3 regions of the Rhodoglobus galactosidasius genome follow, and region 2 is predicted to be linked to each of the others. Evidence: riboswitches for the same ligand, from Rfam matches in the RefSeq annotation. Region 2 holds a riboswitch; each other region holds the start of a gene.
The links. Region 2 has a riboswitch for thiamine pyrophosphate ahead of ACTJJW_RS11970 (ABC transporter substrate-binding protein). Riboswitches for the same ligand answer to the same signal wherever they lie in the genome.
Positions count from the first base shown of each region.

Region 1: another riboswitch for thiamine pyrophosphate. It lies ahead of thiM (hydroxyethylthiazole kinase); the one in region 2 lies ahead of ACTJJW_RS11970 (ABC transporter substrate-binding protein).
Region 3: another riboswitch for thiamine pyrophosphate. It lies ahead of thiC (phosphomethylpyrimidine synthase ThiC); the one in region 2 lies ahead of ACTJJW_RS11970 (ABC transporter substrate-binding protein).

Region 1 is NZ_JBQIAV010000013.1:22,601-34,825, forward strand. It holds gene ACTJJW_RS13830 (SIR2 family protein) at 1-3,065, opposite strand, end outside; gene ACTJJW_RS13835 (hypothetical protein) at 3,382-4,155, shown strand; tRNA gene ACTJJW_RS13840 (tRNA-Pro) at 4,348-4,421, opposite strand; gene ACTJJW_RS13845 (bifunctional hydroxymethylpyrimidine kinase/phosphomethylpyrimidine kinase) at 4,499-6,061, opposite strand; gene thiE (thiamine phosphate synthase) at 6,058-6,768, opposite strand; gene thiM (hydroxyethylthiazole kinase) at 6,765-7,574, opposite strand; TPP riboswitch at 7,566-7,657, opposite strand; gene ACTJJW_RS13860 (DHA2 family efflux MFS transporter permease subunit) at 7,852-9,360, shown strand; gene der (ribosome biogenesis GTPase Der) at 9,433-10,953, opposite strand; gene cmk ((d)CMP kinase) at 10,968-11,642, opposite strand; gene ACTJJW_RS13875 (prephenate dehydrogenase) at 11,639-12,225, opposite strand, start outside.
Region 2 is NZ_JBQIAV010000009.1:51,117-58,463, forward strand. It holds gene ACTJJW_RS11940 (hypothetical protein) at 1-55, shown strand, start outside; gene ACTJJW_RS11945 (hypothetical protein) at 52-501, shown strand; gene ACTJJW_RS11950 (IS3 family transposase) at 771-1,697, opposite strand; gene ACTJJW_RS11955 (transposase) at 1,694-2,008, opposite strand; gene ACTJJW_RS11960 (DUF4158 domain-containing protein) at 2,029-2,217, opposite strand; gene ACTJJW_RS11965 (bifunctional hydroxymethylpyrimidine kinase/phosphomethylpyrimidine kinase) at 2,350-2,574, shown strand; TPP riboswitch at 2,640-2,749, shown strand; gene ACTJJW_RS11970 (ABC transporter substrate-binding protein) at 2,841-3,860, shown strand; gene ACTJJW_RS11975 (ABC transporter permease) at 3,930-4,739, shown strand; gene ACTJJW_RS11980 (ABC transporter ATP-binding protein) at 4,732-5,526, shown strand; gene ACTJJW_RS11985 (LLM class flavin-dependent oxidoreductase) at 5,529-6,845, opposite strand; gene ACTJJW_RS11990 (3-oxoacyl-ACP reductase) at 6,857-7,347, opposite strand, start outside.
Region 3 is NZ_JBQIAV010000002.1:168,183-180,407, reverse strand. It holds gene ACTJJW_RS03430 (APC family permease) at 1-980, opposite strand, end outside; gene ACTJJW_RS03425 (MFS transporter) at 1,051-2,310, opposite strand; gene ACTJJW_RS03420 (ArsR/SmtB family transcription factor) at 2,310-2,681, opposite strand; gene moeB (molybdopterin-synthase adenylyltransferase MoeB) at 3,327-4,484, opposite strand; gene ACTJJW_RS03410 (thiazole synthase) at 4,481-5,254, opposite strand; gene thiS (sulfur carrier protein ThiS) at 5,275-5,529, opposite strand; gene thiO (glycine oxidase ThiO) at 5,526-6,758, opposite strand; gene thiE (thiamine phosphate synthase) at 6,829-7,473, shown strand; gene thiC (phosphomethylpyrimidine synthase ThiC) at 7,705-9,357, opposite strand; TPP riboswitch at 9,351-9,458, opposite strand; gene ACTJJW_RS03385 (NUDIX hydrolase) at 9,578-10,072, opposite strand; gene ACTJJW_RS03380 (SDR family oxidoreductase) at 10,047-10,823, opposite strand; gene ACTJJW_RS03375 (NfeD family protein) at 10,925-11,491, shown strand; gene ACTJJW_RS03370 (SPFH domain-containing protein) at 11,488-12,225, shown strand, end outside.

The DNA of each region.
Region 1 (12,225 bases), on a different contig from region 2:
TGCGCCGCGTGCTCGCCGTTCGCTGCCAGAACCGATTCGTCGAGAAGCCGCTGCCGCTCAGACCCGCTAATTCCGGCGAAAGTCACTACCGATGCCGCGAGGTTATAGAACTGGCGACGCAGACCTCGATCGCCTAGGTTGTCGAGTCGGCCCCATTCGGCGATCAGGCCGTCAAGAAAGCCCGCCGCAAGCATTCGGTCATCGAACCGAGGATTGTAGAGAAAACTCCCCCACACCTGACCCGCTGACGCCTCTTCACCAAAAAGCGGCAACAAGTTCTCCTCCACAAAACTCGGGTCCGCAGCGAATAAAAAGTAGCTCAAATTGGCGAGTGCCGGACGGGTTGCGTCGAGCGTTTGAGGCGGCCCGTTCAACAACCCCAAAAACGCGAACCGTTCCCCGTCGTTCAGCCCGCTCCAGTTGTCTCGATTGTGCCGCCAGCGTCGATCAACTTCGACCGCCCAATACGTCGCTACCTCACCGGGCCACGAGTTGAGAGCGAGAGAGGACGGCTGTGAGTCGGGGCCGTGCTCAAAGTCGGCATTGTGAGTGGACCACAAAGAGTTGGCCAGTCGCCGCAGAGCAGCGGTTACCGGCGATTCGTCGCTCTCAACTTCCCTGCGAATCAGTGCCAAGAGGAACTGGCCGATCGGCCGCGCCGACTTCTCGGTCTCTACCTCAGATCCGACGAGACCGATTATCTCCTCGGCCTCGTCGCCCAACTCGGCGCGCTCCCATCCGCCGATGATCGCCCGCCGAAGCTGTGGTTTGCGCTCTCCAAGGTCTTCACGATCATTGACTATGTGCCAAAGGCTCATGCCCAAGCTGGGCCGAAGTTCCGCTACGCGGCGGACCACCGAGAGAGCGTCATCCCAATCGGGCTCGTCAAAGTTACGTTCTGAATAGTCGCGGTTGAGCAAGTCATCGAACGCTGCGCCTAGGTCAATTTCAGCATCTCTAATGAAGTCCTCTGGCTCGATCGGGAGGTGGCCTCCCCAAGTCCCGCTCGATGACCAGTGATCGAAATCCGGATTATCTCGAACACCGAACGTGGGGTTGGCGGCCTGAGCCGTTGCGAATTCGGCTGCTGCTTCATCCCAATCGGGGACAGATTGCACGAGCCAAGCAAGAAGGTTGAAGGTCGAGTAGGCGATATGCCGGTCCCGATCGGACATGTCCTCAGGGAAGTCCGGCCCGAGCAAAGCAACGGCGAGCAATTCGGCGCGTACGGGGGCACCGGCATTTGGTAGCGACTTCGCGATCAGTCGAAACGCCTCGTGCTTCTCGTCGCTGATGTAGAGAACGTCTCGATCAAGAATCCAACGAAGCTTCTCGTCGGCAGATCTAGCCCCGTCTTCCGCCAGGATGTGTAAGGCGAGCCGACGAAATAGTGGCCTTCCTTGCTTCCACCAGCGCTCGGGAAGATCGGGAATTGAGGGCAACTCCTTCTCTCCGAAGTCCCGCAGCGCATCGATTAGGGCGTCCAGGGCAGCGGGATAGCGGTCCTGCTCGTGCGGCTCGATCGCAGAACGGCCAAACCCAAGGGGATCAAAGCTGAGGTGACCTTGGTAGCCATTAAGAAGGTCGTACGCACCGTTGAGCGCATCTTCGAGGAGTGGCCCAAGGATCTGGTCGTCCTCGTCCGCTTCGCTGATTGCACGGCGGAGGTGCGCGCTCAAAGTGTGTTCGTCTGTGTGCCAGGCCACTTCGACGTCGGGCGGTGTTTCCCCGTCATCTTCTTGCAGGAACCAGTTCCTCTTAAGGGTGAGGAACGGGCGCAGCGCAGCACGGATTACCACTAGGGGCTCAACGCGAACGGTTGGCTCGTAAGGGATGAGCATGCCGAGATCGGGGGGCGCGGAGTGTCTATGAATAGAAGTCGCCAGCAGCGTTTTCCATCGTCTCCCCGCGAGCTCGTCCTCTGCCGACAGCCGCTCCGCGGCGAATGACGCCGCATTGACCAAGTTCGGGTGAAATCGCTGTCCAAGCCTTTGGACTGCTTGAAGAGCCGCCCCATGCTTGGCCGGGTCGGCAATAAAACTGCCGAACCAGTCAGCGAGCACCAAGGTTGACTTCTTCGCTGCTGCTCCGGTGAAGAGCGCCTTGAATCGGGGACGGCCTTCCGCCCACTGAAGCCAAGGAATCGTGTCGGCCACCGAGGTAAAATCCCTCGCCCCCTCGATGGTCCGCAGCCGCCGTACGACATAGTCACGGTCGACCGGCGTCATAGACGTGCCGCCCTCGACTATCTTGCGCATACGTGCGCGATGATCGAGTTGCCCCATACGCGCTCGGGAGTCCCAAGCTTGCAGCGCCGCGAGTAGAGCGGAATGATCCGTTGCTGTGCCGGGATAGCCAATCGAACGGATGCCGAGATGCCTCCATTTGGCATCCTCGGGCGCGTTGGTGAGAACATACCGCCGCGTCTTGGACGGAAGGCCAAGAGACAAGTACCGCATGATCGGATCGCTCAAGCTGTAGCCGATGAACACCACTGCAAACTTCTCGAACATCTTCTGGAGAAACCGTGTCGCCCATGCATCGTTGAGATATGCACGCCCAAAGTCGCGATCAGTCAACACAAGCTCTCTAGACGCTCGGACGACCGACCCGTGCAAGTGGACTACACCTGTGAACTTGTCGCCCATGGGCAAAGCGGGACCTATCCACCGATCATCGAATGGGACCGACTCGGTCAACGCGGCCGACGACAAATGATCGTCGAAGTTTGTAGTCACAACTCGCGCTGCCCCCATGGATGACGCTAGCCGCGCAATAGCGGTGTGAGTCGGGTTTGGTGCAGAGTCGGGGTGAGAGATGATCCTGTGAGCGTGCGCGTGGACGTCAAAGTTGGAGGGCATCGAGCCGATAAACAGGTCAATGTCGATGTCCTCATCGAACGGCACCCGCGCGTCGTCGGCCAGTTGGCGGGCAAGCTCCTTGAAGGACGGCAAATTGGAGGGATCGTCGATGGAAGCGCCCGCACCGATGAAAAACACCAGGCGCCGTTTCGCGTGGGCATCAACGATCTTCTCAGGAAGGTCCACGCCGTCCGTGATGAACACAATCTCCTCCGATCGGCAGAATGCTAAATATGGATCCAAGAGTATCGCTCAACACGATGATCGTTCGCGCTCCCCGGCACGACGAGTCCAATCCCTGCACAATGCTGTGCAGGTGTTTGCACCCGTTGGGTCGCGAACGCTGACGCAGCACTCCCCCGAATGGCGCGCGCGGCGTACGCTGATTTGAGTACCCTAGGGACGCCTACGTCTCGCCGCTCAGCGTGCTGCTGAGAGTGTTTGCGCGATCGCCAGCGGCCGCCCACACTGATTCGATTACTGAGCCCGCTGCACTCTAATGTCCTCGTATGCTTCACTGATGGAAACTTCATGGTGGAACGTAGCCGGAGCGCCGACGCCCGATGAATGGTCGGCATTGTTCGCGGGTCTCACACTCGTTGCTGCGGTCGTCGCCGCAGTGATCGCACTCGGACAACTGCGAGCGCACTTCGCCACGGAGCGAGCACGGAGCCGCCCGTATGTGATCGTCGACTTTGCTTTCAAATCAATTCTTATGCAAGTTGAAATCAAGAACATCGGGGTGACGGCCGCGAGCGATGTGATCCTGCGCGTCGATCCACCATTTGAGTCCGGCCTACGCGATCAGGCGGCTACCTTGAACGCAGTTTTCGCGGATCCTTCGCAAGTTTCGATGCTTGCCCCCGGCCGCCGAATCTTGTACACGTTCGATCGAGCACCCGATTACTACAAGGAGAAGCGACCGGAAAAGTACTCTGTGACGGCCACCTACTCTGATCTTCCGCAGCAGCACCGCCGACCGTGGCGTCGTTGGTGGCGGAAGGAAATTTTGCGATACACCGACACCTTCGTCCTTGACTTCCGACAGTGGAGTCAGGCCAGCACAGAGTCGGACTACGACAACATGAATTGGAACATCGCGTCACGCCAAGAGAAGCGGACAGAGCGCATCGCAAAGTCGTTGCAGTCGATCATGAACACCGCCAAGGCTCGTAGTGACGATCTTCTCGACGACCTGACTACGCGCGACGTAGTGCAACAAGACGAACTCACGAACGACTCGTCGATCCAACACCCAGTCGATGCGCCACAGCGCAAGCCGGAACCCGCATGATCTGCGTAATTCCGAGGCTTCTCATTGTCGGGCTGCGCCCCACCGGCACGGCCGTCACATCGCAGTAGCCCACAGCGACCGAGTTGCTCGCGGCAGCGATGCGCCGGAACCGGCGCGGCGGGGACCCCGCTTATAAGACCTCGGGATACACGGAAGGGACCGTCCTGGCGGACGGTCCCTTCCGTGTATCTGTCGGGCTGACAAGATTTGAACTTGCGACCCCTTGACCCCCAGTCAAGTGCGCTACCAAGCTGCGCCACAGCCCGTGACAACTCAAATAGCTTACCGTGGAAACGGAGTGCCCGCGTTCATATTGAGGCCCAAAACGGGCGCGGGAGCCAGATCAGGTCTGCGCGACACCAAACGCAGCGGCGAAGAACTCGCGTTCGTGCTCCGTGGAGGCCACGAAAGTGGTGAGCATCGCATCCCGAACCTGCGGGGTTGCATCTGCTGCGAGCGCCGTCACTACCGTGATGGCCTGCTCCGTGGCATCCGTGAACTCCTGATCGGCGTAGGTCGTCAGCCAGTCAGCGTAGGGGTGCTCGGCGTGCGCTAGCGGGTGCAGGCGCGAACCGACGTCGTGGTACACCCAGAAACACGGCAACAAGGCCGCAACGAGCACCGCATAGTCACCACGGGCAGCTGTTGCGAGCAAATGGTTGAGGTATGCCGTGGTTGTCGCACTGGGTGAAGCAGCGAACACCTCGCCCTCGGGAGACCACGACTCGTGCAACTGCAACTCCGTCACAATGCAGGCCTCAGCACTCGACGCCCAAAACGCTTGCTCCGCCGCTGTGGGAGCCAGCCGGGCGGCTTCGGCGAGCGCCCGCGCATAATCCCGCAGATAGAGCGCATCCTGAGCCAAATACCACACGAAGTCGGCACGGTCGAGGGAACCATCGCCGAGGGCACGCACAAAGTCGCCCCCATCAATCTGCGCCCGGATGCCCGCCACCTCAGCCCACCAGTGCTCCCGCACCTCAGCCGGCGTCGGCGCCGTCACCACACCCCCGCGCTGCCACAACCCCGCAAAATGGTTGATGGGACCATGCCCGCTCCCCACCTGCAACGCCGCACCGGCACGGATGCTCTCGCTCAACCACCGCTTCGACTCCCCTACAGCGGCAGCCCAATCACCCGTCGCCGCAATGCGAGTGGCTAGAGCGCTCGAGAGCGAACAGCCTGTTCCATGCGTGTTGCTGGTGTCTATGCGGATGCCGGCAAACTCAGTCACGACCGGGGCGTTCCCGGAACGGGCATCCACCAGCGCATCCGGAGCCTCCACCCCACTCAAGTGTCCGCCCTTGGCCAGCACCCGCACCCCGTAGGACGCAGACACCCGCGCGGCCTGCGCCAGCACCTCAGGCCAGGTCTCGGCGGCAGGTTCCGCGGCAATGATCGCCAGCTCCGGAATATTCGGAGTCACCAGGTCACACAACCGCACCAGCTCCCGCAGCGCCTGCTCAGCCTCCGCATCCAACAACCGGTCGCCGCTCGTCGCCACCATCACCGGATCAAGCACCACCAGGGGCGGCTGCACCTGCTCCAGCCACGAACGCACCACAGCAACCACCTCGGTGGTAGCGAGCATCCCGATCTTCACCGCATCGATCGCTATATCGTCACTGAGCGCATTAAGCTGCTCCCGCAAGAACTCGGCCGGAGGCACATGCACACCGCGCACCCCCAGCGTGTTCTGTGCCGTCAATGCCGTAATCGCCGCCATACCGTAGCCGCCATTGGCCGCAATCGACTTCAGGTCAGCCTGGATGCCCGCACCACCCGACGGATCACTACCGGCAATACTCAGAACGCGAGGCACCGCGGTCACCGTGGTCATTGGGGGCAGTGGTGGCGCTGTTGGCACCGTGGGCACACCGCGCGGTTCGAATGCTGCCCCGCTCATGCGTCTTCCCCTTCGCTCTCTCCCACAGGTTCGCCAGCCCAGGCTTCGGCGAGCGCCCGAACCGCTTCCCGCGGATCAGCCGCACCACAGATCGCCGACACCACCGCGGCGCCATCCGCACCCGATGCGCGCAGCAGGGGCAAGTCATCCACCCCGATGCCACCAATGGCGACTGTCGGCAGGGTGCTCATCGCAATGAGTGCCGCAATGCGTGTGTGCCCCAAAGCCTCAGGGGCATCGACCTTACTCGTTGTGGGGTGCAGGGCACCAATACCGACATAGTCGACACCCGCCGTGCGCACACCCGCCTCATAGAGTTGATCGCCGGTCGCAGCGCTCAGCCCGACAATCGCATCGAGGCCGACGAGCGCGCGCACCGCCGAAACGGGCAAATCTCCCTGACCCACATGCACGCCAGCAACCCGGGCACCCATCTCGCGGGCGGCCAGATACACATCGACCCGATCATTGACGAGCACCGGCACCGTCAGCCCCACCGCCGTGGACACCCGCAGCACCAGATCAAGAAAATCTCGGGCCGGCATGTCCTTCTCGCGCAACTGCACGATCGTCACTCCCCCGGCAACAGCCTCAGAGACGAGATCAACAAGGTCGTGTCCGGCAGCGTGTGCCTGGCCCGAGTCAGTCACCAGATAGGTAGAGAGGTCGAAGCTCTCGCGGTAGCCGGTCACAGAACCGCCGCTCATACGATCACCGCCCGCGCCGCAATGTCATCAACCGAGACTTCGTTCAGTGCATCGAGCAGGGCCACCGCAAAACTGCCGGGCAGTGCCGAACGCTCGGCCGCCAGATCCGCCGCCACCGTGTACACAGTCGTCGCAGCAACCGCAGCAGTCAGACTATCGGGGGTGACCGCAGCAAACGCCGCCATGAGCGCACCCAGCGCACAACCGCCACCCGTCACCCTCGTGAGCACCGGATGCCCGTTCGACAGCCGCACAACACTCTCGCCGTCCGTCACCACGTCAGTCGCTCCCGAGATGGCAACAGCACCACCGGATGCCCGAGCCAGGCTCTGCGCGGCGGCGAGCGCGTCATCCACACTGTTCGTACTGTCGACACCACGACCACCAGCACCGAGTTCGGCGAGCGCCATAATCTCCGAGGCATTGCCGCGCACGATCGACGGGCCAAGTTCGCGCAGTTGGTGGGCGAGAGGAGTGCGCACCGGCAGAGCACCGATCGCAACCGGGTCGAGCACCCACGGCGTTCCGGCAGCATTGGCAGCAGGGGCAGCTTCGAGGGCAGCGGCCCGCTGTTCAGCGCTGCAGGTGCCGAGGTTGATCAGCAGCCCAGAAGCGATACCGGCAAAAATGCCCGCCTCATCCGGAATATCGACCATCGCCGGAGCCGCACCCACCGCGAGCAGAGCGTTAGCGGTGAAGCCCACCACCACGCTATTGGTGATGCACTGAACGAGCGGCGACGACGATCTCACCGCCTCGAGCGCATCTTGAGTGGCAGTGAGTAGGTGTGGTGGCGTACGCGACATGCACGACATCCCTTCGCTAGTTCTAACTAGATCAGGTTCGACGGGTGTGATCTCAGCCCCGCAGGGCACCCCGTGTCACAAGTTGTTCCTCCACGATAGCGGGTTGGCGCGGGCTCATGTTCGCCTCAGGCGGAAGCGAATGTGGACTATTTCACTGACGGATGTCGTTGGCTTCGGTGACAATAAAGATGACGTTAGATTTGTGCGCCCATTTCAACCCCGGCTGCTGCTTCGTCCCACGATTTGCACGACGCTATTTGCAGCACGACAGGATCCCATGACCAGCACGACGCCGATTACCGGCAGTATCCCCCTCATTGAGCGCGGGACACCCGGGCCAGAGGCAGCGGTCGATCACAGTGGTCGCAACCGCCTCGTTATCGCCCTCATGCTTGCGGCGACCTTCGTGGTGTTCCTCAACGAGACCTCGCTCGTGGTCGCTATCCCCCGCATCATGGCCGACCTGGGCATAGAGCCCAGCACCGCCCAGTGGTTGTCGACCTCGTTCATGCTGACGATGGCGGTAGTGATTCCGATTACCGGATTCCTCATCCAACGCTTCTCGACCCGCAGCATCTTCATCACCGCGATGTCCCTTTTCACCGCCGGTACCCTGCTGGGAGCTATTGCGCCAACGTTCCTCGTGCTCATCGTCGGACGGGTGATTCAAGCCTCGGGCACCGCCATGATGCTTCCGCTGCTCATGACGACCGTGATGACCCTCGTACCCCCGGCAACTCGCGGCAAGACCATGGGAAACGTCTCCATCGTCATGTCGATGGCGCCCGCAGCTGGACCCACCGTTGCCGGACTCGTCTTGGCCGTCTTCGACTGGCGCTGGGTGTTCATCGTGATGATCCCCATCTCCGTCACCGCACTCGTGCTCGGCATCACCAAGGTCAGAAACGTTACTGACCCCCGCAAGGTGTCGATCGACGTGCTGTCCGTCATCCTCTCGGCCGTAGCATTCGCCGGCCTGATCTATGGGCTCTCGAGTCTCGGCGAATCTGCCAGCGGTGACCCTGTTCTCATTGCCCCCGGCATCCCGATCGCCGCCGGAGCGGTCAGCCTTGCGCTGTTCATCATCCGTCAGCTCAAGTTGCAAAAGACTGACAGCGCGCTACTCGACCTGCGCACCTTTGCCGCCCCCGGCTTCGCGATCTCCATCGGCCTCATGATGGTCATGATGGCGGCGCTATTCGGCACCATCATTCTGCTGCCCATGTTCACTCAAAACGTTCTCGGACTCGAACCCATCCAGAGCGGACTTCTCGTGCTGCCCGGCAGCCTCATCATGGGTCTGCTTGGCCCCGTAGTCGGCCGCCTCTATGACAGAGTCGGCCCCCGGCCCCTCATGGTCCCGGGGTCGATCCTGGTGAGCGCATCACTATGGAGCTTCACCATGCTCTCCGAAACCAGTTCACCGTTCATGGTCGTCGCCATCCACATCCCCATGAGCATCGGCCTCGCCTTCATGTTCACACCGCTGTTCACCTCGGCGCTGGGCACACTCAAACCGCACCTGTACTCACACGGCAGCGCCACCATCGGCACCGTGCAGCAACTTGCCGGCGCCGCAGGAACAGCACTGTTCATCGCCTTGCTGACGGTTCAGTCGGTCGCTCTGGCCTCAGACGGCGCGACAGACACCGTCGCCCTCGCCGGCGGCGTTCGCCTCGCCTTCATGGCTGGCGGAATCATCTCGCTCTTCGCCGTCGTGGCCACGTTCTTTGTGAGGCGCCCCGCATCTGAGTTGCAGCCCAGCGAAGCACCCGCAGGCCACTAGCGGCCACTGCGTAATGCCAAACGGCGAGTCGCCTCTCGAAAGAGAGTGACTCGCCGTTTGGCATTTCAACAACTACTTACGCTTGCGCTTCTCACGAACACGCATGTTGACCTGGATGGGCGTGCCATCGAAGCCGAAGATCTCACGCAGTCGACGCGTAATGAATCGACGGTACTGCGGATCCAAGAATCCGGTCGTGAAAAGCACGAACGTCGGTGGGCGGCTTGATGCCTGCGTGCCGAACAGGATGCGCGGCTGCTTGCCACCACGAAGCGGGTGAGGATGCTCTTGCGTGAGTTCAGCAAGAAGCGCGTTGAATTTTCCGGTCGGAACGCGGGTATCCCACGACTCCAGCGCCAATTCGAGAGCCGGAACCAGCTTCTCCATGTGGCGACCAGTCTTTGCCGAGATGTTTACGCGAGGCGCCCACGCAACATGCGACAGGTCCTTGTCGATTTCGCGTTCGAGCAGGTCACGACGTTCGTCATCGAGAAGATCCCACTTATTGAAGGCCAGAACGAGCGCACGGCCCGATTCGAGCACGAGGTCAACAATCTTGAGGTCCTGCACGCTGAGCGGCTGGCTGACATCGAAGATGACGACAGCAACTTCAGCCTTCTCCAGCGCTGCGCTGGTGCGCAGCGTTGCGTAGAAATCTGCGCCCTGAGCCAACGCAACACGGCGACGGATACCCGCGGTGTCAACAAAGCGCCAGAACTTTCCGCCAAGCTCGATCTGCTCATCAACCGGGTCACGAGTCGTGCCCGCAAGATCGTTAACAACAACGCGCTCTTCACCGGCAGTCTTATTGAGCAAGCTCGACTTGCCGACGTTGGGGCGACCAAGAATAGCGACGCGGCGAGGGCCACCCACTTCTTCTTTAGCAACCGTTGAAATCTTGGGAAGAACCGTGAGCACATGGTCGAGCAAGTCGGCAACGCCGCGACCGTGAACAGCGGAGGCGGGCCACGGCTGTCCGAGGCCGAGGCTCCAGAGCGATGCGGCATCCGATTCCTGGTGAACGTCGTCAACCTTATTGGCAACGAGAATCACTGGCTTCTTGGTGGCACGCAGCATGCGCACGACGTGCTCGTCGGTCGAGGTGGGGCCAACGGTGGCATCCACCACAAACAGCACAGCGTCGGCGAGGTCGATCGCGATCTCAGCCTGGGCAGCAACGGAAGCGTCGATGCCCTTAGCGTCGGGCTCCCAACCGCCGGTGTCGACGATGGTGAAGTGACGGTTGTTCCACTCGGCCTTGTAGTTCACGCGGTCGCGAGTAACACCGGGGGTGTCCTCAACAACAGCTTCACGACGACCGATGATTCGGTTGACGAGAGCAGACTTACCTACGTTCGGGCGGCCAACGATGGCCAACACGGGAAGCGCTGGCAGATAGTAGATCGCATCAGGATCGTCACTGGCCGAATCGAGAACTTCAAGGTCTTCATCGTCGAGATCGTAGTCACTGAGGCCGGCGCGTAAAGCGGAGGTGCGCTGCGCAGCCTCGTCTTCGTTCATGCCGGAAAGTCGTTCGACGAGAGCCGGATTCAGTTCGGGAAAGTCGTCTTCGGCGGGCGAATGATCGGCCATGGGTAGTCCTTTAGTTACATGCTGGAGCGAACGAAACTCGCGACGGCCGTCACGGTCTGATCGAAGTCAAGATTGGTCGAGTCAATGGTGATGACTCCTTCTGCGGCGTTCATGAAGTCCACGACTTTGGAGTCCTGCGCATCTCGATAACTGAGTTGTTGCGCCGTTGTCGCGCTCGATTCTCCGGAGAGTTCGGCCGCACGTCTTTCCATTCTAGCTTCTTCACCGGCAGTTAGCAGAATTCGTGCCTGAGCGTCGGGGGCAACGACCGTCGTAATGTCCCGACCTTCGACCACAATGCCCGGCTTTTCGCTCCCAGCGATGATGTTGCGGAACAGCTCAACCATGTGTTCGCGCACCTCAGGAATGCGGGCAATGTTCGACACAACACCGGTGATACGAGGTTCGCGGATGTCGTTGGTCACGATCTCCGAGTCGACCTTCACAAAGTAGTTGTCGGGGTCAATCCCGATGGTGTACTCAAAGCGCGGAAGTGTATCGATCACGTTGCTCGGGCCGAGGGTGTCAACACCACGGTCGAGGCAGTGCAGGGCCAGACCGCGGTAGGCGGCCCCGGTGTCTAGGTAGTCAAAGCCGAGCTCGCGAGCGGTCGCTTTCGACACACTCGACTTTCCGCTGCCGGCCGGGCCATCGACGGCCACAACAACAAACGACGGGTTCTTGTTCACGCGAAGGTCTCTGCAATCTTCCAACCACGAGCTTCGAGCTCGCTAATCAATGTGGCTTCCTTTTCGGGCAGCACCGAGATTTCGGCGAGACCGAATTGGGCGCCCGGTGAGTGCTCAAGGCGCAAGTCTTCCATGTTCACCTGGGCTTCGCCGATTTCGGTGAGCAGTCGCGCCAGCTCCCCCGGCTTATCGTCAACCATCACAACGAGCTGGCTGAAGTGCTTGCTCGTGCCATGTTTGCCGGGGATACGAGCGACTCCCGCGTTTCCTCCGGCGAGCAGTTCGGCGATCGTGCGACGTGCGCCAGGTGCATCCGGTGTCTCCAGCGCATCGATCGCCACGCCAAGCTCGGTCTGCAGCTCACGCAAAATCTGGGCGACCGGGCCCGAGTTTGCGCCCAAAATCTGCACCCACAGCTCGGGCGCGCTTGACGCAATGCGGGTGGTGTCGCGCAGTCCCTGGCCAGAAAGAGCAACAGCAGCTTCGGATGCCCCAGCCAACCGGTGCGCGAGCAGGCTCGCCACCACCTGGGGAACGTGCGAAATCAGAGCCACCGCATTGTCATGCTCGGAAGCAGACATCG
Region 2 (7,347 bases):
CGCACTCCGCGCCCTGCGCCGAAAGCTAGTCCCCACAACCCCGGAGCAACCATGAGCTACGAAAAATTCGACATCGACGACGCCCTCGCTGAAGAAGAAAGCGACCGCGATCCAGACTCCGAAAGCATCGCGGCGATCGCTGTCAACTGGAGGGCGCTACCGGATGAGGATGCCGGCGAGAAGTGGGAAGAGCTGCGCTCGTGGGTCGAGTGGATCTGCGAACGCTTCTCAGTCCCAAACGAAGTTATCCCGGATTGCTGGTGGCGACATGGAGCACTCGTAGAAGAACTGTCCGCGCTACAAACCGCATGGACCGTCTCCTATGACACCACCGATGCCGGCTATGGCCCCATCGGCTTCGTCGAACGTTGGCACAACGCTCAAGCCAGATTCCGGCAAATATCCGGAGGCGCATGCAGCCAAGGACACCGCGCCGATCGCGCCCGAACATTTCCGGTCGACGACGAGTGGCGCCGGTGGAGCGCCACCAGCCACGCCTAGTCCGAAGCATCCGGCCAGAACCAGAAGAGGGGTTCCATCGCAAACGACTTGGCGATGGAACCCCTCTCACATGCGGCCAGCGTGTAAATCGCGGAGCTCAATAGCGGGGATCTCGCGCCGCTACTTGGCGGTGTTGGCCCTGAACCTCCGTCTTGTATCCCATGGGTGGCGGATTCAAGTGGTGTCTGCAACACCGGTTGAATCCGCCGCGCTTCAGTTACGAGACACATTTCCGTCCGAGGCGGTGTGAACCGCCCTGGGTTTCGTTCCTAGGTTTTCTCTTGGGAAGCGGTCGCTCTCAAGAGTGATTCAGCATCAGCGTAGTACTCGTTCTCGGCTTCGGTCGGGGTGCGGTAATCGAGCTCGGAATGAAGGCGCTGGTTATTCCACCACCACACCCATTCCAGCGTTGCGAGTTCGACCTGCTCGACGGTGCGCCACGGCCCGCGAGCACGGATCAGTTCCGTCTTGTAGAGCGCGTTGATGGCCTCAGCCATCGCATTATCGTAGGAGTCGCCGACGGTCCCTGTTGAGGGAATGGCGCCAAGTTCCACGATCCGGTCCGTGTAAACCAAAGCCATATAGTTTGATCCGTGATCGGAGTGATGGGTCAGCCCAGTGAGGTCGCCGCCGGCGTCGAAGGCGGCCATGTCCAGTGCTTGAAGAGGCAGAATGTCGGCCTTCAGCGTCGCTGCGACATTCCAGCCCACGATACGACGTGAGAACACGTCAGTGACGAACGCGACATAGGCGAAGCCCTGCCAGGTGCGCACATACGTCACGTCAACGACCCAGAGCTTGCGCGGTGCATCAGCGTGGAAGCGTCGCTGCACGAGATCCGTGGGGCGTCGCCCTGCTGGATCCGATTTCGTCGTGAACACCCGCTTTGACCGTTTGACGCCGCGCAGCCCCTGGGCTCGCATGAGTCGCCCGGTCTGATCCCGGTCGATCTCCCAGCCCTGCCGCTTCAGCAGGCGATGCATTTTCCGGACCCCGTAGACGCCATAGTTCTCGGCGTGAAGCCGTGCAATCTCGCCGCCGATTAGCTGATCCGACAGGGTTCTCGCCGACGCCGGGCGGCCTTTCGCCGCACGATACCCGCGGGCCGTCACGAATCCCACCTCAGCTGCGCGCATCGTGCGGCAGACGAGCTCGACCCCAAAACGATCCTTCATCACGTCGATGAAGCGGATCATCTCGACGAGGTGCGGCCGAGCTCGGTGGCGAAAAATACGCTCGCAGACCGCAGGATCTCGTTCGCCTTCTCTAGCTCCACGATCTGCTTCTTCAACCGTTTGATCTCCACCTGCGCCTCGGAGGTCGTCCCGGGCTCACGACCGGCGTCGATATTGGCACGCTTCTTCCATAACCGCAACGTCTCAGGATTCACGCCAAGCCGGCCGGCGACATGGCTGGCCGCAGCGAAATCAGACAGGTGATCAGGACGAGCCTGCGCGAGCATCCGCAACGCACGCTCACGAAAATCGGCTGGGTAAGGGTTAGTCATAGTTCCATCCTCCAAAAGGATCAGACGGAACGAAACCCAGGGCGGTTCAACGCGAACCCGAGCTGAGAATACTCACCCCGCCGGACAGCGACCAGGGCTCGATCCTCGTCGTCCAGGAAGAACACGCGTTCCAAATCCGCCCGCGACGGCGCAGCAGTAAACCGCCCGTACGCAGCGACCTCATCATCACTCAGAAACTCCACCGGCATCTGACGAACCTACGCCCCCGCCGGAACGCAAAACGACCCCCATCGGAACGACCAATCACGCCAGCTCACGCCCGACAGGCATCTAAACGTGACTGACCGTTCCATTGCAGCTCAACCCCCGAGACCATCCAGGTGAGCGCCCCGCGAGTGGCCACTTTCAACACGCACGGGACAGGATGCTCAATGTCCTCTGCAATGGCAACTCTCCAAGCGCGGCACAATGATTGGAACGAGGCGCTGACGGTGACCAAGGCCTGGCTTCAGGACAGCTTGAGGTGTGCTGACGATCTCCATGTCGGCTCTGGGCGCGGCCCGATTCACCATTTTCACCAGCTCTGGGCCGCGGGGAAGGCCTAACAAGTCGCCGCCGCCGTGGGATGCGGCGGACCGGAAGCACATCGGGTCCATTCTCGGTTATGCTCGCCTTTGTACACGGGAGTCCGGTGAGCCGGGCTGAGAGGGAGCTCTTCAAGCTTCGACCGTTGAACCTGATCTGGATCATGCCAGCGCAGGGAGGCCATCAATCTCACATCCCGTGCCCAAATCCCTTTAAGGAGGGCACGACAATGGACGCACCACATTCGAATAATTCCGTCCGCAATCGACGACGCTGTGCAGGGGGAATGATCGGAGCCCTGGCACTTGCGGCCACGGCAGCGCTGACCGGCTGCGCGTCGGCGTCACCGCCAGGCTCCGTTTCCGGCACCGAGACCACGCCGATTAGTTTCGCGCTCGACTGGACGCCGAACACAAACCACACCGGACTGTATGTAGCCATCGACAAGGGCTATTTCACCGAGGCGGGCCTGGACGTTCAGGTGCTCCCCTATAGCCAGTCGTCGACCGACGCCCTCATCAACGCGGGCGCCGCCAACTTCGGCATCAGCTTCCAGAACACCGCCACGTTCGCGGCGGCAGCGGGGGTGGGGAATGTTTCGGTCATGTCGGTGCTCCAGCACGATGCCACAGCGATTGGTGTTTTGGCGTCCCGCGATGACATAACCAGCCCGAAGGACCTCGACGGGAAGATCTTCGGAATGGCCGGGCCCAGCGCTACCTTTCCCACGGAAGCGTCCCATGCCATCAAGAATGCGGGCGGAACCGGCGAGTTCACCCAGGTCACGCTCGGTACCTCCGCCTATGAGGCGCTCTATGCCGGCAAAGTCGACTTCACGTCGGCCTTCACGACCTGGGAGGGAATTGATGCGTCCCTGCGCGGCACTCCGATGAAGTTCTTCAACCTCTCTGACTACGGCGTTCCCGACCAATATTCGGTGATCGTCGAAGGAAACAAGGGCTGGATCAAGGAACACGCCAGTGCTACCAAGAAGTTCGTTCAGGCCCTCCAGAAGGGGTATCAGTACGCCGCTGACCACCCGCAGGCTGCGGCCAGGATCCTGATCGACGCGAACCCCGGCGTCTTCGAAAACACTGAACTCGTCTACCGCAGCCAGAAGGAATTGAGCGCTAACTACCTCAAAGACGCCACCGGCCAGGTGGGCACCCAAACGAGCGCGCAGTGGCAGCAACTGGCCGACTTCCTCTACCAGGCCGACCTCTTGGTGGACGGAAACGGCGACCCACTTACCGCGCCCCTGGACACCTCCACGCTATTTTCCAACCAGTACCTCAGCGAGAAGTAACGCTCCCGGTCGCGCGACTCGAACCAGGTGAACACTGTGACCGCACCGACGAGCACTCGAGGCGAAAGCATGCCGAAAACTGTTCCCCGCCGAACAATTCGGGGCGTCAAAACAGCACTCACCACGCTGGTTCCCTCTCTGGTGATCGTCATCGCTCTTCTGGCGGCGTGGCAGATTGCCGTGACCGCGGGCCGAGTGCAGCCGGCAATCCTCCCCTCCCCCTGGCGCATTCTGGAACAGGGGTGGAACGCCCGGGACGCCATCTGGGCGAACACCATACCCACGCTGCACGCAACCTTTCTGGGCTTCGCTGTTTCCCTGACGGTCGCATGGGCCCTGGCCATCGTGATCGACTTCTCGCCGTGGCTTCGGCGGGCACTGATGCCGCTGCTGGTGGCATCTCAGACAATACCCATCATCGCCATTGCGCCGCTGATGATCATCTGGTTCGGTTTCGGTGTGCTGCCCAAAGTCATCGTCATCGCACTGGTGACGTTCTTCCCGGTCACGGTTGGACTGATCGACGGCTTCAATCGAACCGATCATGAAGCCACTAATCTGCTGCGGAGCATGGGCGCCAACCGGTGGAAACAGTTCGTCTACGTGCGGCTTCCTTCCGCGCTACCGTCGTTCTTCACGGCACTGCGCATCGGAATCGCCTACGCGGTCACCGGGGCTATTTTTGCCGAGTACGTCGGAGCCCAACAAGGACTCGGAATCTACATGGCCCTGATGAAGAACTCGTTCCGCACAGACCTCGTCCTCGCCGCCGTCGTGGTCACCACGACAATCAGCATCTGCCTCTTCCTCCTGACCTACGTCGCCGAGCGGCTGATCATCCCGTGGCACTCGAAAGAACGCAGGAGCCGGAATGTCTGACGCCCAGGCGGCCGCGCCCAAGGTCGAGGTGCGCGGCATTGGTAAATCTTTTCAACTCGGGAAGGGGCAATCACGGCAGGTCATCGACAACGTCTCTTTCTCCGCACAGCCAGGTGAATTCGTTTCGATCATCGGCCCGAGTGGATGCGGCAAGAGCACCCTGTTCAACATCATGGCCGGACTGGAAAAGCCCAGCACGGGCGACGTCCTCGTCGATGGCGTAGCCGCCACGGGGGAACGCGAGCATTGTGCCTACATGCCGCAGAAGGACCTACTTTTCCCTTGGCGCACCATCCTTCAGAACACCGCTCTCGGCCTCGAAGCTTCCGGCGAGAGTAAACAGAACGCCCGTTTGGCCGCTCAGGCGCTTTTCCCGGCCTTTGGCCTCTCCGGTTTCGAGAAATCGCACCCGTTCGAGCTCTCCGGCGGTATGCGCCAGAGGGCCGCTCTACTGCGCACCGTGGTTCAGGGCCGAGACGTTCTCTTGTTGGACGAGCCGTTCGGTGCGCTGGATTCGCTGACCCGCACGGAAATGCAATCATGGTTGCAGGGCATGTGGTCCAGGAACTTGTGGACCGCAGTGCTCATCACCCACGACATTCGCGAAGCGATTTACCTGGCCGACAGGGTAGTCGTTTTGAGCGCACGGCCAACGTCTGTGCGCCTGGACCTCACCATCGACCTGCCGAGGCCACGCCAGTTGTCGATGATGACCTCGGCGGTGTTCAAGGAGCATGAACTCGAACTTCTCACAACTCTTCACGAGCAATCCCGCACGTCACTCTAATTTCAGCGCTGAAGTGACACCATGGGCCGCTCCAGTCCCAGATTCCCGCGTAATGTGCCGGCGGTGTAGGCGGTACGGAAGAGTCCACGTCGTTGCAGCACCGGGATGACCTCGTCCACGAAGTCATCCAGCGATTCCGGCAGGAGGGGCGGCATTAGATTGAATCCGTCTGCGGCGCCGGAGTGGAACCAGAGCTCAATCCGGTCCGCAATCTGCTCCGGGGTGCCGAGCATGGTGCAATGGCCGCCCCCGGCGGCGAGCCGGCCGAGCAATTGCCGCACTGTGGGTTGCTCCGCCTCGATGATGCGCAGAATCGTGGCGTACCGGCCCTGCGGGCCGCTGAAGTCGCCGAGCGGTGCCAACGGCGGCACCGGGGCATCCAGTTCCCAGCCGCTGCAGTCCTCCTGCACGAACACACTCAACTGGGCCAAGGACTGCTCCGCCGGGAGCAGTGCGTCGACTTCGGCCTGTTTGGCGCGGGCTTCGGCCTCCGTGGAGCCCACATAGGTGACCAGTCCCGGCATGATGGATACGTTCTCCGGGTTGCGCCCGACAGCGGCGATCCGCCGCTTCACATCCGCGTAATAATCCTGGGCGCTCTGCAAATCGTGGGCGACCGCGTAGATTCCTTCCGCGTACCGGGCAGCCAGATCCCGGCCCTGCCCAGACGCGCCGGCTTGGAACAATACCGGCCGGCCCTGCGGCGACCGTGGCACGGTCAACGGGCCGTCCACGCGGAAGTGTTCACCGGCGTGATCGATCGGCCGAACTCGTGCCGGGTCGGCGAAGAGTCCGGCACGATCCAGGATGAGGGCGTCATCGGCCCACGAGTCCCACAGGCGCAGCGCAACCTCGATGAACTCGGCCGCCCGGCTGTACCGGTCTTCGTGGGAGGGCATCGCCTCCAGCCCGTGGTTGCGGGCCTCGGCATCGAACATGGAGGTGACCACGTTCCAGCCGACCCGTCCATTACTGATGTGGTCGAGGGAGGCCAGCATCCTCGCTGCGTGGAAGGGAGTGTAGAAGGTGGCAGAAACAGTGCTGACCAGACCGATCCTGTTCGTAACCCGTGCCATCGCCGCCAACGCTGTTAATGGCTCGAAGAACCACCGGGGGCCGGCAGTGACGTCGCCGACGGACTGCCCATCGGCGAAGAACACAGCGTCAAAAAGGCCGCGTTCCGCGGTTTGAGCAAGACTCTCGTAATAACCAATATCTCCGAGCTGCTCCAGTGACGACCCGGGGCGACGCCAAGCAGCGCTGTGGTGGCCGCAGCCCATGAGGAACGCATTGAAATGGAGCTCGCGCGGGTTCGGCATTACGAACCCTCTCAGTTCATAACCAGGCCGCCGTCGACCACCAGATTCTGACCGGTGACGGACCGCGCCCAGGGGGACGCGAAGAACAGAACGGCGTCGGCGAATTCCGCCGGGGTGGTGACCTTCCCAAGCGGGGTGGAGGCGGCGATGAAATTGAACACCTCCTCGGGGGTGGCAGCGCTCGCATCCGTTGTGCGTAAAAGCCCGCCGGAGACCATGTTCACCGCGATATTGTGCTGGCCGAGATCTGCTGCCAGGGTGCGAGTCAAGGCCAGCAAGGCCGCCTTGGCGGAAGTGTAGTCGTGGTATGGAACCACTGGGTTCTGGAACAGGTTGGTGCCAATATTGATAATTCGGCCGAACCCGAGTTCGCGCATGCCGGGCAGTGCCTGCTGAGTGGTGTTCAGCGCGCTGCGCACGCTCCCGGAGAACTGGGCCTCGAACTCCTCCCAGGTGATTCCTGCGGCGTCGGAGCGGGCGTCACCGTTGAACGAGAAATCCG
Region 3 (12,225 bases), on a different contig from region 2:
GTGATGATCATCGGCTGATGGGGGACCGTCTTCGGTAGCGAGGGAGCCTGCCGCATTTTCTGCAGCATCGCATAAAGCCGTGACACAGAGTAGAGGCTGGCGAGCAAACCAGAAAGGGTGGCGACCACGGCGATCGCGACGGTGATTCCAACACCCCATGCGCCGAAGAACGGTTCTGCAGCCTGAGCTAGCGCATAGTTACGGGCATCTACTGCGCCACTCGCGCCGATGCTCGAATTCACGGACACCGTGATCAGGAGGTAGAGAACCGTGCAGATCGCGAGCGAGATGAGGATTGAGCGCGCAATATTGCGCTTCGGGTCGCGAATGTCATCACCCTGATTGGTGATGGTGGTGAAACCTTTATATGCGAGCACGCACAGCGTGGTGCCTGCCAAGAGTCCGACGAGGTCGACGGAGTCGCCGGATGACTTCGAAAAGAGTCCATCGCCGCCGGCGGCGACACCGATCAGCCCCGCGATGGCGAGTACGGCGATGCCGAGGATCTTCACTACTGCAGTGGTTGTCGCTGAACGTTCGACGAGCGTGTTGCCGACGAAGTTCACGATAGCGGCAGTGACGATCGCGGCAACACCCAGCACAGGAACGAGAATCACCGAGTCCTGCAGGCCGAATGGCCGTAGTAGGTAGGTGCCGAACGTTCGCGCCAGAAGGCTCTCGGCGACCACCATGGACACGAACATGAACAGTGAGAACGACCCGGCGGCCACACCAGGGCCATAGGCATCTTTCAGCAGCATGGCAATGCCACCGGACGAAGGATTCACGCTGGAGTACCGGACGTAAGAGTACGAGCTGACTGCGGCGACAATCGCACCTAGGAGGAAGGCGATCGGGAAAAAATCGCCAGCAAATTCGGCGACTTGACCGACGAGTGCAAAGATTCCCGCGCCGATCATTACGCCAGTTCCTAAGGAGATAGACCCCGTCAGCGAGATTTTATCTGTGCGATTAGGCATACGTCCGGCCTTCCGTTCATATTGTGCTCCGTCGAGATGGTGTGACGATCGTAAAGGAAAATTAAGAAGCTCACCTGGCGTCGATCTCAGTCGAAGCCGGAACTGGCTGATCGTTTCTGGTGCGCAATCCTTGCCTGATTGAAAAGCCGGTCGCGAAAACAGCAGCGGCTACGGCAACAACGAGGAGCACGATGGCCGCGACGGTGAGGTCGATCGCCCCGATCCATCCCGCTATTGGATAAGTGATGAGGAAGCACGCGTGCGAGAGCGCGAACTGCGCTGTGTAGACCAGGTTCCGGTCCGCTGGTGTTGAGGCGTCGGCGAGCAATCGTGCCGAGGGGGTGCTCACCAGTGATGTGCCCATGCCGAGCAGCGTCCACGTAGCCAAAAGCCAGCCCCACCCAGCCAAAGAGGTGGTTGCTGATGCGGTCACGATCACTGCGGCAATGAGCCCTACGACGATGAGCCCCATTCCGGCCACCATGGTGCGGATAACCCCGAACCGCTCCACGAGCCAGGGAACATTGAACGCAACCATCAGCGAGCCAGCCCCGTAGCTGGCAAGAGTGATAGCGAGCGCTGCGTCGTCGAGGCCAAACACGCTTCGGGCGTACACGACCGAATTGACCAGCACCAGCGCAGTGCCGGCGGCAACGACCACGTTGGTGAGCAGCAGGAACTGAAGGGTTTTCGTGCGGGCGAAGATCATGACGCCGAGGGGGAGTCGCTGCCAGAATGTCGTAGTTGTTGGTCCGGTGACGCTACCCGGAAGCCGCGAAGCGAGTACGAGAATGGCGGATGAGGTGAACCCCAGTGCTGTGCCGACGAACAGATTGCTGTAGCTCACCACCGTGAGCAACACCGCCGCGATCATTGGGCTCAACAGTGACTCGAGATCGTAGGCAAGCCGAGAAAGCGATAGTGCCCGCGTATAGTCTCGCGACTCGGGCAAGACCGAGGGAATGAGCGACTGGAACGCCGGGGTGAAGGTCGCTGAAGCAGACTGCAGAACGAACACGAGCAGATAGATCTGCCAGATCTCTGAGACCAGCGGCAACATGAGCGCTATCGCTAACCGCACTAGATCCGCGCCGATCAGCACACTCTTCTTTGGCAGCCGGTCCACAGCCGCAGCGATGAGCGGGGCGACTCCCACATAGGCGGCCATCTTGATGGTTAGTGCCGTACCGAGCACCAATCCTGCCGCCGCGCCGGCAAGGTCAAATGCGAGTAGGCCGAGCGCGACAGTGAGAAGGCCCGTTCCCAGCAGTGCAATCACCTGCGCTGAGAAAAGCTTTGCGTAGGTGGGGTTTCGCAGCACCTGCAGCATCAGGAAGCATCCGGAGTTGCAGGATGTGCGGCGCGGTGGTGTGCCGGATCGATGCTCAATGAGTGCTCGGCCTGGAACATGGCTTCAGTCACCAGTTGGCTAGCGTGCTCATTGGCAAGTCGGTAGAAGATCCGTGTGCCTTCGTTGCGGGTGAGCACGATGCGCGCCAATCGAAGTTTCGCTAAGTGCTGTGAAACGGATGCCGGCGACTTGTCAACGATCTGGGCCAAGCTGTTCACGGACAGCTCCGCGTCGCGTAAAGCGAGAATAATTCGCACTCGTGTGGCGTCGGCAAGCATTGAAAACACTTCAACTGCGAGCTCCACGGAAACGTGTTCTGTGTCAGGAGCTCTGCTGTAATCTGCATTCATACGCAGATTATTGCATATGATGTAGGAAAGCGGATCGCGCTGCGTGTTGCTCGTCTCTGGGGCTGGCATCTCGGGGGAGTGGCTTGTCCTGGCTCGTGCGGTCGGAGTGTGCGGCCGTGGGGGAGTTCGCGGCCATGACCGAGGCTCGATGTTCTCGCGGCGTGACGACAGCCACGAAACGTATTCAGCATGTCGAGGGCTTCATCCGACGACGAGGGCAGGCGCACTGGAGGTTGGAGCTATCTATCCGGTGCGGAGGAGTGCAAGCAGGTGAATAGCTAGGGCTCGCATTCCGACTACCTGACATAATGTGCATTATCGGATACCACAGCGAGCCCCAGAGCGGTCGTGATTCAGATGCGACCTATTCCACTGATGAAACGGTAGCTGCCTACAGTCGCTCGTCGTCAGTTATCACCGTCAGCGTGTAGATGCCCACTGACTCAATATCGAATTCGTCGCGATATGACGGATCCTCTGAATGCGATTGAGACAATCGCATGATAATTCAGCAGCGTCATCAACTGCTTCGAGATCGTAGGCGCATTGCCAGCAATCCCAGCGATCACTCGAATCATTGGGAATTTATCAACTTTCTTGGTGTGAGTGTACGCGTCCTATTGCTCCTCACGGGCGCGACGGACGCTAGTACAGAGGCAGGGACGGATCGATTTCCCTAACCCAGGCCAGGACCCCACCCGGCACGTGTTTCACCCGCTTGTAGCCCAGCCGTCGCAAGTCGGCGAGAACCTCGGCCGACCGAGCCCCCGCTTTGCAGTACAGCACGATATCCCGGTCGCGAGGCAGGTTGGAGAGCGCCTCTCCGGACACGAAGCGGTGCTGCGAAATCAGCCGGGACCCCGGGATGTGCACGATTTCGTGTTCTCCCGGCTCCCTCACGTCGATGAGTTCGAAGTCGCGCTCACGGCGCCCCCTGGCGTCGAGCATAGCGGCCAGTTCGCGCACCGTGAGGCTGTGCTCGGCGGCGTCCTCCGCAGGGGACGTTCCGCAGAAGGCGGGGTAGTCGACCAGCTCCGCGATGGGTGTGCCGGCGGGGTCTCTGGCTATCGTGACCTCCCGCCAGGATGCGGCGAGGGCATTGAAGAGCAGGACCCGTCCGAGCAGGGGCCGCCCGACGCCGGTGATCAACTTCACCACTTCGGACACCATCATTGAGCCGATCGCGCCGCAGAGCATGCCGAAGACGCCGCCTTCGCTGCAGCTCGGCACCGAGCCAGCGGGCGGGGCCTCAGGGTAGAGGTCTCGGTAGGTGGGCCCGTGCTTTTCCCAAAAGACGCTGACCTGCCCCTCGAAGCGGTATATCGACCCCCAGACGCAGGGTTTACCGAGCAGTGCCGCGGCGTCATTGACTAGGTAGCGGGTGGCAAAATTGTCCGACCCGTCCACGACCAGGTCGTAGTCGGCGAACAGCGTCAGTGCGTTCGTTGCGTCGAGCCGGGCGTCGTGGAGCCGCACTACGACGAGCGGGTTCAGCTCGGCCACGGCGGCGCGGGCCGACTCCAGTTTTGACCGGCCGATATCCGTCACGCCGTGGATGACCTGGCGCTGCAGGTTGCTGAGGTCGACGATGTCGTCGTCGATGATGCCGAGGGTTCCGACGCCGGCGGCCGCCAGGTAGAGCAACACCGGGGAGCCTAGGCCCCCCGCACCGACCACGAGCACGCGCGCGTTCTTCAGTCGGCGCTGGCCGATGGCGCCAATCTCAGGAATAACGATGTGCCGGGAGTAGCGTTCTACCTCCGCCGTGGTGAGGTCGGCGGCCGGTTCGACCAGCGCGTTCACAGGTCCGGACGTCCTGCCATAGCGGAGGAGGCCAGCGCGTGCTTGCGTTTCGGGATGCGGCCGGCCTGTGCGGCGAGCCTGCCGGCGATGACGGCGTGCCGGAAGGCGTCGGCCATCCTGATCGGATCTTGCGCGCGGGTCACGGCTGTGGCCAGCAGCACGGCGTCGCAGCCGAGCTCCATGGCGCGCACAGCGTCGGAGGCTGTGCCGATCCCGGCGTCGAGCACCACCGGGACGCCGGCGCGGGCGACGATGAGCTCGATGTTGTGAGGGTTGAGGATGCCGAGGCCGGTGCCGATCGGAGCGCCGAGCGGCATCACAGCGACGGCGCCGAGGTGCTCGAGCCGTAGCGCAAGCACCGGGTCGTCGTTGGTGTACGCGAACACCTTGAAGCCGCGCGTGACTAATTGTTCGGTGGCATCCACGAGCTCGACGGCGTCGGGCAGGAGCGTCTGTTCGTCGGCGATAACCTCGAGTTTCACCCAGTCCGTCTCGAGGGCCTCTCTGGCCAGTTCGGCCGTCATCACGGCTTCCCTAGCGGTGAAACAGCCGGCGGTGTTTGGCAGGATGCGGATGCCGTTGTCGACCAGCAGCTCGAAGAGGGATCCGGCGGTGCCCTTGCTGTGGCGGCGCATGGCTACGGTGGTTAGCTCGGTGCCCGACGCCAGCAGCGCTGCGCCGAGCCCGTCCAGGCTGGGCGCGCCGCCGGTTCCCATGATCAGACGCGAGCCTAATGAGATCCCGTCGATCACCAGCGAATCGCCGCACATGTGCGTGGTGAGTGTCACGTCTAGCCTCCCTGTACGGCGGTGACGATTTCGATGTCGTCGCCTGGCATGAGGGCCGTTGCGGCCCACTGGCTTCTTGGCACGATGACGGCGTTTCGGGCGACCGCGACGCCGAGGCGCTTCCCGTCCGTTGGCTGTCCGTCGTAGCCAATCCGGCGGCCGGTGATCTCCCCCACTAGGTCGGTGACGGTCTCGCCGAGCATCAGCGTCCGGGCCGAGCCGTTGACCATGATCACGGCAGGTGGGGATTCAGTCATGGACGGACTCCTTCGGGGTGCGGTGAAGACGAGGTGGCGGGTGAAAAGCGGTCGGGGCGGAAGCGATCCCAGCGGGCATCGGCCGTGCCGTCGAGCAGGTGCAGGCAGTGCTCAGCCGCGATGGGGGTAAGGAGCACACCGTGGCGGAAGAATCCGGTGGCTATGATCAGGCCCGGGATGTCGTCGGGTGGGTGCCCTGGGCCGCTGGCGACCCGTCCGAGCAGCGGCGCGTTGTCCGGCGTCCCCGGGCGGGCGCGGGCGATCACTTCGATGAGTTCGAGCTCGGCGACCGCCGGCACGAGCACCTGGGCATCCCGCAGGAGCTGATAGATGCCGCGGGCCGATACCGCGGCGGATCCGTCTTCTCGTTGGGTGGCACCGAGAACCACCGTTCCGTCGTCGCGCGGAACGAGGTAGACAGGTACTCCGCGGACGAGGCCGCGGATGGTGGCGGTGACGAGCGGCCGAAGGTGTTCTGGAACGCGCAGCCGAAGGATGTCTCCGTACACCGGGCGCAGCGGCAGGGTCAGCCGGTCGGGCAGTCCGCTCAGCTGCCTGGCAGCCAAGCCGTTGGCGACGATGACCTCACCGGCCGCCACTGTGGAGCCATCCGCCAGGATCACCCCGGTGACGCGGGAGGTGGCATCCGCCGGATTCTCGTGCAGCAGCCCGGCGGCATTCTGCCGGATCGAGTGGTCGTGGGTCCAGCCCTGCCGGGCGGCGGTCAGGCCGATCGAGGATTGGAGCTGTGCGGCCAGCCGTCGGGGGTCGACCTGGTGGTCCTGGTCGATGGTGAATGCGCCGGACAGCTGTGGGCTGAGCAAGGGCTCGAGGGCGCGGGCTTCGCGGATGGTGAGCGGCTGCACCGCCAGGCCGTGCCTCTGCTGTACTTCACGCAGGTCGGCCAGCGATCGCCGGTCGGCCGCATCCGCCCCGACGGTGATCGTCTGGGTGGTCAGGTACCCGGCGTCGATGGTCCTCGCCCCCAGCGACTCCACGAATGCGGGGTACAACGCCGCTGAGGCCAGCGTCAACGTGAGGAGGTCCTCCTCCTGGTAGTGCAGTTCGCTAACCGGAGCAAGCATGCCTGCGGCGGCATGCGTCGCTCCCCTGGCGGGTTCCGGGTCGACAACGGCGACCGTGCGGCCGGACTGCGTCGCGGTCCAAGCGATCCCCAGCCCGACGATTCCCGCGCCGATGACAACAACATCCACGCCGCGCTCAGCCACGGGACCATTCCATTCCGACCAGTGTCCGAAGTGGTACCGGCTGCCCCGAACCGCCTTTATTGTTGGTCAGATGGACCATGATCACGCCCGGCTGTACCTGTGCACCGATGCCCGGACGGAGCGCGGCGATTTCGCCGAGTTCCTGGATGCAGCCTTCGCCGGTGGCGTGGACATCATCCAGCTCAGGGACAAGGCCATCGAAGCTGCCGAAGAACTGGAACTCCTCGGCATCCTTCGTGATGCCGCGGAGCGCCACGGACGACTCTGGGCCGTCAACGATCGGGCCGATATCGCCGCACTCTCCGAAGCCCCGGTTTTCCACATCGGCCAGAAGGACCTGCCTCTGTCCTCTGCCCGTCGGCTGCTCGGCGACACGGTCGCGATCGGCCTTTCTAGCCACACGCCGGGACAGATCGATGCCGCTCTGGCCGCCGAGACGCTGGACTACTTCTGTGTTGGTCCCCTCTGGGCGACACCGACCAAACCCGGACGGGCTGCGGTCGGCCTGGAGTTGGCCAAGTACGCGATGGAGCGGATCGCCGCGACCGGAAGGGTCCTGCCGTGGTATGCCATCGGCGGCATTGACCTGACGAACATCGAGCAGGTTGTGGCGGCTGGCGCGAGCCGGGTTGTTGTGGTGCGCGCGATCACCGAGGCGGACGACCCGATGGATGCCGCGCAGCGGCTCCTGGCCCACCTGCCCCCGCTGGGTTAGCCGGCCTTCCCTGCCTGCAGCACCGCCGGGACCGGCGATGCTCAGCACCCGGGGTGTGGCGCTTAACTCAAGGCCTAGGGCGTGCGTTGCCATGTTCGATATCCCTTCGCTAGTGCTCACTAGACAGGTTCAACGGGTATTCATCTCCGCTCCCCCATCCGGCGGAGCACCTCGTGTCCGAATGCTCCACGTGATGCGCCATCACGTGAGGGGACCCAAGTGGACAGACGTTTAGATCGCCCGGATGGGAAGGTAAACCGAACTGCCCAGCCGAGCGAATTCCGCAGACTTGTCGGCCATGCCCGCGTCAATGGCCTCCGCACTCGTGAGGCCGTTCTCTTCGGCGTACGCCCGGACATCCGCTGAGATGCGCATGGAACAGAATTTCGGCCCGCACATGGAACAGAAGTGGGCGGTTTTCGCCGGCTCAGCGGGCATGGTTTCGTCATGGAAACTGCGGGCCGTGTCGGGATCGAGGGACAAGGCGAACTGGTCGTTCCAGCGGAATTCAAACCGGGCCAGGCTGAGCGCATCGTCTCGTTCCTGTGCACGCGGATGCTGTTTGGCCAGGTCCGCAGAATGGGCCGCGATCTTGTAGGTAATCACCCCCGTTTTCACATCGTCGCGGTTCGGCAGCCCGAGGTGTTCTTTCGGTGTGACGTAGCAGAGCATCGCCGTGCCAGCTTGGGCGATGATGGCCGCACCGATCGCGGAGGTGATGTGATCGTAGGCTGGTGCGATGTCGGTGGCGAGCGGGCCGAGCGTGTAGAACGGGGCTTCTTCGCAGAGTTCCTCCTCCAGCCGCACGTTCTCCACGATCTTGTGCATGGGCACGTGCCCGGGGCCTTCAATCATGACCTGAACGCCGTGAGACTTGGCGACCTTGGTCAGCTCGCCCAGGGTTCGCAACTCCGCGAACTGGGCCTCGTCGTTCGCGTCGGCGATGGACCCTGGACGCAGGCCGTCACCGAGTGAGAAGGTGACATCGTAGCGGCGCAGAATCTCACAGAGCTCGACGAAGTGGGTGTAAAGAAAGCTCTCCTCATGGTGCGCGAGGCACCAGGCCGCCATAATCGACCCGCCGCGGGACACGATCCCGGTGACACGTTTAGCCGTCAGTGGCACGTACCGGAGGAGAACCCCGGCGTGCACGGTCATGTAATCGACACCCTGCTCGCACTGCTCGATCACGGTGTCGCGGTAGATCTCCCAGGTCAGGGCGGTCGGATCACCCTTCACCTTTTCCAGGGCTTGGTAGATAGGGACCGTCCCGACGGGGATGGGCGAATTCCGCAGGATCCATTCTCTGGTCAGGTGGATGTCCTTGCCCGTTGACAGGTCCATCAGGGTATCCGCGCCCCACCTGGCCGCCCAGACCATCTTCTCGACCTCCTCCGCGACGGATGAAGTGACCGCTGAGCTGCCGATATTTGCGTTGATCTTCACCGCGAACGCCTTACCGATGATCATCGGCTCGCTCTCCGGATGTCGGTGGTTCGCCGGGATAACCGCGCGACCGCGGGCGACCTCATCGCGCACGAGTTCGACCGGCAGGCCTTCCCTCGCAGCGATGTACGCCATCTCGGGGGTGACGATGCCAGCCCGCGCCCAGACCAGCTGGGTCGCGGCCCCATCGATCGGTGCAGGCCGGTCCCAGTCGTTCCTGGTCTTCGGCAATCCGGCATCCACATCGATCATGACGCTCTCGTCGGTGTACGGACCCGACGTATCATAGAGGTCGAAGTGGTCACCATTGCTGAGATTCACCCGGCGCACGGGCGTAGTCATGCCGGGGAAACCGGCAACCGTTTCGTACCTCTTCGTGCTGCCCCAGATGGCCCCCGTGGTGACCGCGGACAGAGGTGTAGCGTCGATTGTGCTCATTCGGCAGATCTCCCTACGCCGGCATTACCCGGACAGGTTCAACGGTCGACGGCCCTAGCCGTCCTCTCAGCTCGCTGGTGCGAGCTCCCGTGGTTAGTTATTGACAACCCCACTCTAACCGGAATTAGGCATCGGTGGAGTAGCAGGTGACCTACTGGCCGATGGTTCGTTGTCTTTTGGGCGAGGCTGTCGAGAGATCGGCTTCGATGGCGCAGCCGAGCTATGCGTCACGTCGATCCTCAATCTGGGCACGAATCACATCAACCAACTCCGCCGGTTCACAACGGTCAGTTGTTGCATCAAGCTCGTCCACCGTCCACCAGCGGTGCTCGAGAACATCCACATGCTCATCATCGGTCCACAGTGCGTCAGACGGCACGAAAGCATCTGTGACAGCCCTGTAGAACACGGCATGACCAGTGTCATGGTCGGCAGCATCCCACTCGACGTCGAAATCGTGCGACCACACGGGTTCGCCGAGATCGGGCAGCACGAGCCCCGTCTCTTCCTGAAGTTCACGCACAGCCGCCTCGTAGTGCGACTCCCCCGGATCCACGCCGCCACCGGGCGTCAACCAGCGCGCGATACCGCTCGTATCAGGCGCCTTCGTGAGAAAGAGCAAGAAACGCTGATCACGATCGAACAGCAGCACACGGCTGGTAGCCCGGTTCACCGGCATCCGCAGTTCGTTACTTGTTGAGGAAGTCTGAGACATCGCCGACGTAACGCGTGTTGTTCTCGGGGATCGGCTCGACAGCAGCCGACGCAACCTCAGCGGCGAACTCGCTCACGTTGTACAGGCGGCCAGCAGCCTCCTTGCGAGCCTCGATTGCACCAGGGTTAGCGCGCTGCAGCAAAGTAGCCGTGATGGTTCCTTCGATCATGTCGCCTGAGACAACCACAAAGCTGATGCCCTTAGCCGCGAGCTCTGGGATCAACTCGCGCAGAGCATCCTCGCCGGCACGCTTGCTGAGAGCAACCGGCACATACTCGGGCATCGTCTCAACAGTGCGGATGAAGTGCGCTTGGTGGCTCGTCACGAATACAACACGCGATCCCTCGTGCAGCAGCGGCAACATCGCCGTCAAGAAGTTGACCTGAGCGTCACGGTTGAGCTGCATGGCGTAATCCTCAGCCATGCCACCCTCCATGCCACCGGATGCGTTCAGTACCAAAATTTCTAGGCCACCGAACTCAGCGTTCACAGTGTCGAACAGTGCCGTAACGGTTTCGGGATCGGTGAGGTCGGCGCCAATAGCGATCGCTGAACCGTCAGTCTCATTGAGCTGTGCAACCAGCTTGAGGGCGCGAGCCTCCTTGTTGCGGTAATTGATCGCAACGCGTGCGCCAGCCTGCGCAAAGTACGCGGCAGTGTCGGCACCAATCCCCCGCGATGAGCCAGTAATGAGCGCGCGTACGCCGTCGAGCGAGTGGGCTGCCAGAGGATTCGAATTTTCGCTATTCACCCTGCAACTTTAGCGGTCGAAGCCGCGCCGTGCAGTGATCTAAGTGCTAGCGTCGGGAGTGAAGATTTGTCGAACAGCGCAACGATGAAGGGCGCAGCACAATGCTCATTGATCTAACCGATTACTTGTGGATCCTGTGGCTTGCCCTTGTCGTGCTGTTCATAGTGATCGAAGTGCTCACTCTCGAGTTCACATTCCTCATGATCGCCGCAGGAACACTCATCGGTGGCCTCGGCGCCAATTTGCTCGGCTGGCCGTGGTGGCTCCAGGTTGCCCTTGCCGCTGCCTTCTCGGGTCTGCTCATCTTCACCATCAGACCTGTGCTGCTGATGAACCTCGAAAAGGGCTCAGATCCGGCTAAGAGCAACGTCGACGCACTCTACGAACTCGGCGGACGCGTTACCGGCGCATTCGCGAACGGCGTTGGCGAAGTCAAGCTCGACAACGGAGAGACGTGGACCGCTCGCATCGACGACCGCTCCCCCGCATCCGCCATCCCGGTCGGCAAACGCGTAGCTGTTGCGGCGATCGAAGGCGCGATCGCTGTGGTTGTTCCTGAACCCGCTGCTGCTACCGTCCAGCCCAAGGACCCGAAGCATCCCGCAGCCGAACCCCGCACCACCAAACCTCGAGCGACTACAAAGTCGCCGCGAAAGGAAGAAAAGTGATTGATCCCGCTGGTTTTATAGGCCAGATCTTCGTGGTGATACTCCTCGTTGTACTCGCCATATTTGTGATCGTGACCCTGTTCCGTGCGATTCGCATTGTTCCGCAAGCTCGCGCAGGAGTCGTTGAGCGCCTCGGAAAGTACCGCAAGACTCTGCTGCCCGGACTCAACATCCTGGTGCCATTTATCGACCGGATGCTGCCGCTCATCGACCTTCGCGAACAAGTTGTTTCGTTCCCTCCGCAGCCAGTAATCACCGAAGACAACCTCGTCGTTTCCATCGACACAGTCGTCTTCTTCCAGGTAACGGATGCTCGCGCCGCGACCTACGAGATCGGCAACTACTTGGGAGCTGTCGAGCAGCTCACCACCACCACGCTGCGAAACGTCGTTGGTGGTCTCAACCTCGAACAGGCGCTCACGAGCCGCGACAACATCAACACGCAACTTCGTGTCGTACTTGATGAAGCGACCGGTAAGTGGGGCATCCGCGTAGGCCGGGTTGAGCTCAAAGCGATTGACCCGCCCCTCTCGATCCAAGACTCGATGGAGAAGCAGATGCGTGCCGAGCGTGACCGCCGTGCACAGATTCTTACCGCCGAGGGAACCAAACAGGCCGCGATTCTCGAAGCCGAAGGTTCACGTCAGGCCTCCATCCTCGAAGCTGAAGGTCAGGCAAAGGCTGCTGTGCTCCGTGCAGACGGTGAAGCCGCAGCGATCAGGACCGTCTTCGCC